2 regions of the Paenibacillus sp. LBL genome follow, and region 1 is predicted to be linked to the other one. Evidence: riboswitches for the same ligand, from Rfam matches in the RefSeq annotation. Region 1 holds a riboswitch; the other holds the start of a gene.
The links. Region 1 has a riboswitch for cyclic di-AMP ahead of M2277_RS29295 (3D domain-containing protein). Riboswitches for the same ligand answer to the same signal wherever they lie in the genome.

Region 2: linked by a shared signal. The riboswitch ahead of M2277_RS27720 (C40 family peptidase) and the one ahead of M2277_RS29295 (3D domain-containing protein) in region 1 are both predicted to bind cyclic di-AMP.

What each region holds. Positions count from the first base shown of each region.
Region 1 is NZ_JARXYU010000025.1:11,979-16,164, forward strand. Features, by position in the region: gene M2277_RS29285 (HD domain-containing protein) at 1-1,181, shown strand, start outside; gene M2277_RS29290 (TatD family hydrolase) at 1,276-2,040, shown strand; cyclic di-AMP (ydaO/yuaA leader) riboswitch at 2,247-2,461, shown strand; gene M2277_RS29295 (3D domain-containing protein) at 2,734-3,921, shown strand; gene rnmV (ribonuclease M5) at 4,116-4,186, shown strand, end outside.
Region 2 is NZ_JARXYU010000021.1:16,606-20,791, forward strand. Features, by position in the region: gene M2277_RS27710 (ArsR/SmtB family transcription factor) at 1-204, opposite strand, end outside; gene M2277_RS27715 (flavin-containing monooxygenase) at 337-1,374, opposite strand; gene M2277_RS27720 (C40 family peptidase) at 1,638-2,114, opposite strand; cyclic di-AMP (ydaO/yuaA leader) riboswitch at 2,118-2,251, opposite strand; gene lgt (prolipoprotein diacylglyceryl transferase) at 2,504-3,409, opposite strand; gene M2277_RS27730 (disulfide oxidoreductase) at 3,799-4,186, opposite strand, start outside.

The DNA of each region.
Region 1 (4,186 bases):
GGCTCCGCCGGGTCAGGCAGCTTGGGACCTCTTACCTGACTTTCCACGGAGCGGAGCACAGCCGATTCTCTCATTCTCTGGGTGTCTATGAAATTACGAGAAGAATCATCTCTCAATTCGAACGGAGAGGGTATTCTGACTGGCCAGCCGAGGAACGGCATGTGGCTCTCTGTGCGGCGCTGCTGCATGATTTGGGACACGGGCCTTTTTCCCACTCTATAGAAGAAGCCTTCAATATGAACCACGAGGATTGGACATGCCGGATACTGCTTGGTGATACTTGTGTTAACAAGGTTCTGCAGGAGCTTGGGGCAGATTTTCCGGAGAAAGTGGCTTCCGTCATTAACAAGACGTATGATAAGCCGATTGTCATGAACCTGGTAACCAGTCCGCTTGATGCAGACCGCATGGATTACCTGCTGCGGGATGCGTATTATACGGGAGTGAATTATGGGACCATTGACATCGACCGGATATTGCGGATGCTGCGGCCGTTCCGTGACCGCGTGGTGGTCAAGGAATCCGGCATGCACGCCGTGGAGGATTATCTGATGTCGCGGTACCAAATGTACTGGCAGGTGTATTTTCATCCTGTCACCCGAAGTTCGGAGATCATCTTGCGTCAAATTTTTCGTCGTGCAAAAGAGTTGCATGACAACGGGTACGCTTTCCGGTTTATGGTCGAGCCGCTTCCGGCCCTGTTTGAAGGCAATATCGGTGTAAATCAATACCTGCGCCTGGATGAAGCACTTATTCAGACGGCATTTCTGCAATGGACCGAGGAGGAAGACAAGCTTCTTGGCGAATTATGCGGCCGTTTCATGCACCGGAAGCTCTATAAATATGTAGAAATCGACAATATCGATTTGGAGACCATCGACGGGATACGCCAAGCGTTTCGCGATGCGGGGCTGCATCCGGAATATGACCTGGAGATTGATTTTCCAACCGATCTTCCTTATGATAAGGTTCATTCTGATATGCCGCTTAACGAGAAGCAGATCCTGCTTCTGGATCGGCATGATGAGCTGCGGGAAATTTCCGAGGTGTCCGATATTGTACGCTCTATCAGCGGCATTCATAAAGGGCGATATCATCTTTATTTTCCGGAGGAGAAGGTGTATCCGCTACTGGAGCAGATGCCGGAGAAGATAGGTGAGATTTTTAAGCAGCAGAATTAACTTGGTGATCAGGACAACCGCAGCATGATGGGTATAAGCAGTGCTGCAGGAAAATATACGACAAGGAAACGACAGGAAAGGAGAGGGTAATATCATGCTGTTCGACACGCATACTCATCTGGATGCTCCCCAATTCGACGAGGACCGGGAGGAAACCATCGCGCGGGCGCTTGAAGCCGGCGTGAGCCGGATGATTAACATCGGATTTAACCGGGAGACCATACCGACCACGATGAAGCTGGCAGAGAACTATGACTTTATATATGCAGCGGTAGGCTGGCATCCTGTAGATGCCATCACCATGGAGGATCAGGATCTGGATTGGATCGCCTCCCTATGCAGTCATGAGAAGGTGGTGGCTATCGGGGAGATTGGTCTGGACTATTATTGGGATACATCCCCAAAAGAAGTACAGCATCAAGTATTCCGCCGCCAAATCGGACTGGCTCGGGAACTGAACATGCCCATTGTCATCCATAACCGGGATGCACATGAAGATATCGTAAAGATTCTGAGGGAGGAAAAAGCCGCTGAGGTCGGCGGTGTAATGCACTCCTTCTCCGGGAGCTGGGAAACGGCCAAAATGTGTCTGGATATGGGATTCCATATTTCATTTGGAGGACCGATTACCTTCAAGAATGCGAAGCAGCCTAAAGAGGTATTGGCGCAGGTTCCACTCGATCGATTATTGATCGAAACGGACTCGCCTTATCTGACCCCCCACCCCTTCCGCGGGAAGCGAAATGAGACCGCTTATGTAAAATTAGTGGCGGAGACCGCAGCCGAGATTAAGGGCATGTCCTTAGAGGAATTGGCCCAAATTACCACCAAAAATGCACTGGAACGATTTGGCATTTAACGAAATTGAGAGCAAAAGCGATGAAAAAGAGAGCATTTTCGATTAATTAAAGTTTTTTAATCAGAAAAGGCGTTGATATTACAATATTTTAACCATTTACATCAGAAAATGTGGTTGATTGTTGCTTTACAACCTGCATGTAAACAGGATATCATCTTTTCAGTGATAAGAAGCTGCGATGTGCAGATCGCCAGCCGAATATTTCATGAACCGTCTCGCTTAATCTCCGAAATTCTGGAGAACGGGGGAACCGATACCGCCGTGCATACAGGTCTGAATGCACCAAGCCGTATTTGATTTCTTTATCGGGTCTTTGGGGTGAATTTGAAGGATCTCGCCATGAGCGGGTATCCGGATATAGGGCGTCTCTCTTACGTCCGAACCCGACAGCTAACTCCGTAAGCGAAATAAGAGGGGAAATCTCGTGCATACCATTTCCATGATTCTAATCATCAGGAAGCCACGTTAGAGCCTCTAGTACTCTTTCAATGGCTTTCTTTTATTTTTGAATAATGGTGAAGGGATCATCATACTCTTGGTAATCAGGAGGTGGTGGTAGATGGACGGGAAGACGGGAATTGACGCAGGGTGTTAGATAGATAGCAGGGCGCCTTGTGAGAATAATTGCTATAGTCACGTCAAATGCATTCATGCGTTACTGAAGACGGCGGGACTATGAAGGAGGATGGAATAGTGGGCATTTTTCAACCTGAAGAAACCCATGAATCACAATCATCCAGCATGTCTTACGCATTGAGATGGAAGCATGACAATTTGCGTCAATTGATGTTGCTCGGCACGATGGGAGCCGTTACGGTATCACTTCTCGTTTCGTTGATTGTACATGATCAGACAGGCAAGGAAGTTCAGCTTGTGGTCGATGGTCGTGTCACCACAGTAGAAACACGTGGATCATTGCTGCAGGAATTGCTGGATGAGCAAGCGATCACGTTGAGCCCAGAGGATCAGATTTCGATGCCTCTAAACGGTGCGATCCAGGACGGCGACCGGATCATCATTGAACGGGCAGTTCCAGTCAAGGTTACAGTTGGCAGCAAAACCAAAACCATATTTACATCCCAGGATACGGTTGATCATGTACTGAAAGAAGCTGGCATTACGATCCAGGGTGAAGATATAGTACAACCGGCACAGCATACGAAACTTACCAGCGATATGAGTATCAACGTCGTGCGCGTTACGAAACAAAACGTTAAGGAAACAGAAGACCGGGAATTTCGTGTGATTAAGACAGCCGATCCATCGCTCGAAAAGGGTGACAACCGCGTGATTCAGCGGGGTGAGTCCGGCATCATGGTAAATCACTATGAGAAGGTCTATCACGATGGCAAGCTGGTTTCCAAGACCAAGGTTTCCCAGGAGATTGAGCGCAGAACGAAGGACAAAATTATTGCTGTAGGCACGAAAAAAGTGGAGAAACCCGCTATTGCTCAAGTGGCAGCCACCGATGTGAAAGCAACACCGGCTAAACTCTCCGGCACGAAAAAGGTAACAACCGCCAAAGCGGTGGAGAATAATGTGGCTTCTCGGGCAGGCGTTGATTTTAAATACAAAAAGGTATTGAACAACGTGTCGATGACGGCGTATTCTGCCGAGCAGCAAGGAATCGGCACTCGGACAGCATCCGGAACACGTGTGACGGAAGGTCGGACGATTGCGGTAGATCCTAATATCATCCCCATCGGATGGTGGGTGTATATTGAAGGCATCGGCTTCCGTCGTGCGGAAGATACGGGCGGTGCCATCAAAGGAAATAAAATTGATGTTTATTACGATTCGTTGAAATCCGCCATGAATTTCGGACGTAAAAGCGGCCGTACTGTTTACGTGATCGGTCCGGTTAAACCTGAATTGAACTAAACGAATGAATTCCAATTTACAATGCCATTCTAATGCTATACTATTTAGCTTATAATAAATGATGATGAAGAAGAGGGAATCTTTCCTCTTCTTTTGTTTTGTAAAAAACGAGTAATAATATAAGGCCTATGGGGCTTGAAGCTGACCATTCGCTGTACAAGCCGGCCTTGCTTGGAAAGGAAGAGAGCAATCGCATGATTAAAGAAGTAATCGTTGTGGAGGGCAGGGACGACACGGTAGCCATTAAACGGGCCGTGGACGCGGA
Region 2 (4,186 bases), on a different contig from region 1:
AGAAAGATCATGGACACATAATTCTTTCTGCAATAAAGCATTGATCAATTTAACCCGAGTAGGATCACTGAAGGCTTTAAACCAGTCTGCCACTTGAACAGCTGCATGCTCATCAATCATTCCGGCCCTAACTTGTTTTAAATCAGCCTCAGACCCAAAGCATGATGTGTCACAATCTTCAATCAAGGGATCCTTCTGCTCCATTTTCGTAATCACCATCCTATTTACCATTACCACTTATTTTATAGCAAAGGCACAAAAAACGAAAGGATTACGATTAACAAACCGAATTTTGTCAGAAGAAAAGTGTCCCGAACTACTACTCCTACCCTATTTTTATTCTCTCAGCAGATGATCAACAATACGCTTAGCATCATATTTCACCCATCCAAGCAGTGCTGACCCTCTTGATGTTTGCCACGGTAATCCAACAAAGTAGAGTCCTTTTACAACGGATACACCTTCCATATGATCGATATGCCCATCTTTAAATGCCGCTTTTATGTCTATCCAGTGATCATCACGTTTAAAACCTGTAGCCCAGATAATGTTGTCGATATGTATAGGAGTTCCTTCGTTCTGAAAATATAACTTTTGATCCACTATCTTTTCCGTCCTTGCATGGAGTTTTATCCTTCCTTGTTGAATGAGCAGCTTCAACTCCTTTCCATAGATCTGTTCTGGCATTGCGTGTAACCATTTACCTAACATACTTTTGCGGTTTGCTGTTAGAAAGCCCACCTTGTCAAAATACCAAAAAATACTCTTGCCGAAAATATGTAACGGTTTATATTGGATCTCACTGCTTGCGGACAAATGCACTTCAAAATCATCTGCCAATTCACTGGAAATTTGGGCCCCGGAGTTTCCTGCACCTACAACACAAACAACCCCTTCTTTAAGTTGGTTCTTATTTCGATATTCAGAAGAATGTAATTGTATAACTGCATCACCAAGCTTGTCATGAAAAGAAGGTACTAGTGGCTTCTGAAAAGGACCGGTGGCTACTATAACTTTTTTTGATCTAAATGTACCCTCCGATGTGGAGACTTCAAAGATTCCATTGTTCATGGTTAATGATGTAACTTGTGTATTACTTTGAATAGGAAGCTCTAAACGATTCGCATAATCTTTCAAATAATCTGCAACCTCATTTTTATGTGGTAAACCCTGAGGATCACCTTGAAAGGGAACACCTGGTAGACTATTATACATTCTTGGCGTAAACAGATGAAGAGAATCATAGCGATCTCTCCAAGAGTCACCAACCTCCTTGTGACCATCAAGGATGAGAAAATCCACAGATTTTTGTTTGAGATAGTAAGCAGCCGCAAGCCCGGCCTGACCTCCACCGATGACTATAACATCTAACATATAAATATCATCCCTCCTTTTAATATTTTTATTTAAAGTATCATATGAGCATTTATTCATCAATAATGAATATCCCAACATTGAGTATCGGCAGAAATGCACATCTTCTAAATAGGCATCAAGTCATTGGTGTTTTGTACATTGAAGTAATAAGCACCAACGTATGTCTAAGAAGGAAACACGATTGCAAGCCCCATAAGGGTAACATTGAATTGAAATCATAAAACAAGCCCTTCATAAATTGAAGGGCTTGTTTTATGATTTCAATTGTAACTTCCGACCATCATCGTGTAACTTTTTTGACTAATGGTTCTTCTTGCAGTTACATATCGTTGTTTATAATAGGATTCTGACAGTTTACTTATCCTTACACCCTTACTACTGGACGAATGTGCAAATTGACCATTGCCAATATAGATTCCAGCATGAGAAATTCCCCTGCCACTCGTATTAAAAAAAACTAAGTCACCCGGTCTCAGATTATCTTTTGAGACTGGAGTCCCCACTTTGGCCTGAGCACTCGATGTACGTGGCAAATCTAAGTTGAATTTATCAAAAATGTACAGAATAAAGCCGGAACAATCGAAACCACTTGAAGTTGTACCTCCCCATTTATAGGGTGTTCCAACGACTTTACTTACTTCAGTAGTCAACTTAGGTTGATTATCTGCAAACGCACTGGCTGTTCCCGAAGATAATATAATGGCAGACCCTAACAACGACAGTAACATTTTCTTCAAGATTTTTTCTCCCTTCGATGCCTACGGAGTTAGCTGAGGGTTCGGTAGAAGGATCCCTATACTCCCATTACTACAAGAATAATTCACCCAAAAATGGTTCCCCCGTTTTCAAAAACGAAATTCGGCATAATTTATGAAATTTTTGTAACCCTACATAATGTAGTCTATTTTTTCGCGATTGTCAATCTTATCTTTAGAATTCTTTTCCTCCTTAAATTAATGTTAATATTTGTTTAAATCCCCGTACCTATTGGACTTATATCAGAACATTAATCGAAAAGAATTCGTATTGAACGCAGAAACAAATAAAACAATATTGTAATACTTTTGCTGAGGTTCGAAATAAATAGCAGTCGAACCAAGTTCGACTGCCTCTTATATTAAATTAATTAAGATCTATTACTGGCGATTGGGTCTTCATATCGCTCATGATGGTTTCTAAACCTTCGGTATGCAATGAGGCAAATGGCAATTAGGATAATAAAGACACTCAATAACTGCGAGACACGAACTGTACCATAACTCATTTCGCCTTCCTGGAACATAAGCCCCATCGGTGACCAAAGTAATTTCATCAAATTTGCAAGCCAGTTAGAGGCAAACCAGGCTAAACTGTCGGTACGCAGTCCTTCGATAAAAAACCGTCCGATGGAATACCAAGTGAAATAAGTCAAAAATAATTCTCCTGAACGTAGAAAAGGCTGGCGTCTCAACCATAAGAGCAACAACAAACCAACCAAATTCCAAATGGACTCATACAGAAAGGTCGGATGATAATAGACACCCTCGATATTCATTTGATCGACAATAAAGTTAGGCAAGTGTAGTGTTGTCCTGAGAAAATCCTCAGATACTGGCCCTCCATGAGCTTCTTGATTTATATAATTTCCCCAACGCCCGATCAATTGTCCTATAATCAAACCCGGAGCACATAGATCTGCAATACGCCAAAAATTATAGCCACGTATATGAAAGAAAAAAATCATAGCAACGATCGCTCCGATTAAAGCTCCGTAAATGGCGATTCCACCGTTCCATATTTTGAAAACGTCCCAAAAGTTATCGCGGTAATCTTCCCACTTGAATATGACATAGTAAGCTCTAGCCCCGACGATAGCCGACGGCACGCCAACTAGCACCATGTCCAAAAAGAACCCTGGATGGATCTGATACCGCTTGCCTTCTTGAATAACAACGATTAGACCAATGAGAGCTGCTACGCTTAAGATAATTCCGTACCAGTATAATTGGATTGGCCCTAATCGAAATGCAATTGGACTAATCGCATCGAACAAACCCTTTCACCTCAATCCCATATCGTTAGTAACCGATAATATTGATTCATAATTAATGATGAAATTTCGATTAAACATCCTATATTTAAATAAGGAAGGCGATACATGTTGAACAATGATACTTTTCTTTCAATTCTCAAGCCTAGGATTATGATTTTAAGCTCACTGTTACTGTTTACTATGATTAGTATCGTTTTCCTGACGGATATCTATTTTATTGATTTCAACAGTACCGTTCATTTAATAGCACATTATATCAGTCCGTTTATCATTCACTTACTGTTATCCCTTTTTGTGAAGAACAAGGTGTCCTGGTTACTTGGTGCAACGCTGACAACGATTATTTCACTAGTACTGATTCTAGTAGTCGTTTTGGTGTTTTTTAGCAATTAGTTGCCTGGTCTTGGGCTCACGCCAGCCTCAGATCTTGTGAGTACCATTAAGATTGTAATTAAAATAAATGCTACTAATGCGAGAAAAGGAATCGTTATAAAACCAAACCAATTAATGTATTGTACATTACACGGCACCCCGTTCGTGCATGGCTTGATTGCTGCAAATCCAGGGACCTTCTGCTCCAAATAATGAAATAATGAAACGCATGCTCCAAAAATCGAAAATGGAAGCACATATTTTTTTATGCTTGTCTCACTGTAAAAGGCCGCAATTCCAAGAATGATACTGAGTGGATACATTAGTATTCTCTGATACCAGCACAATTCGCAAGGAATAAACCCCCTTATCTCGCTAAAATAGAGGCTTCCAAGCGTTGCTGTA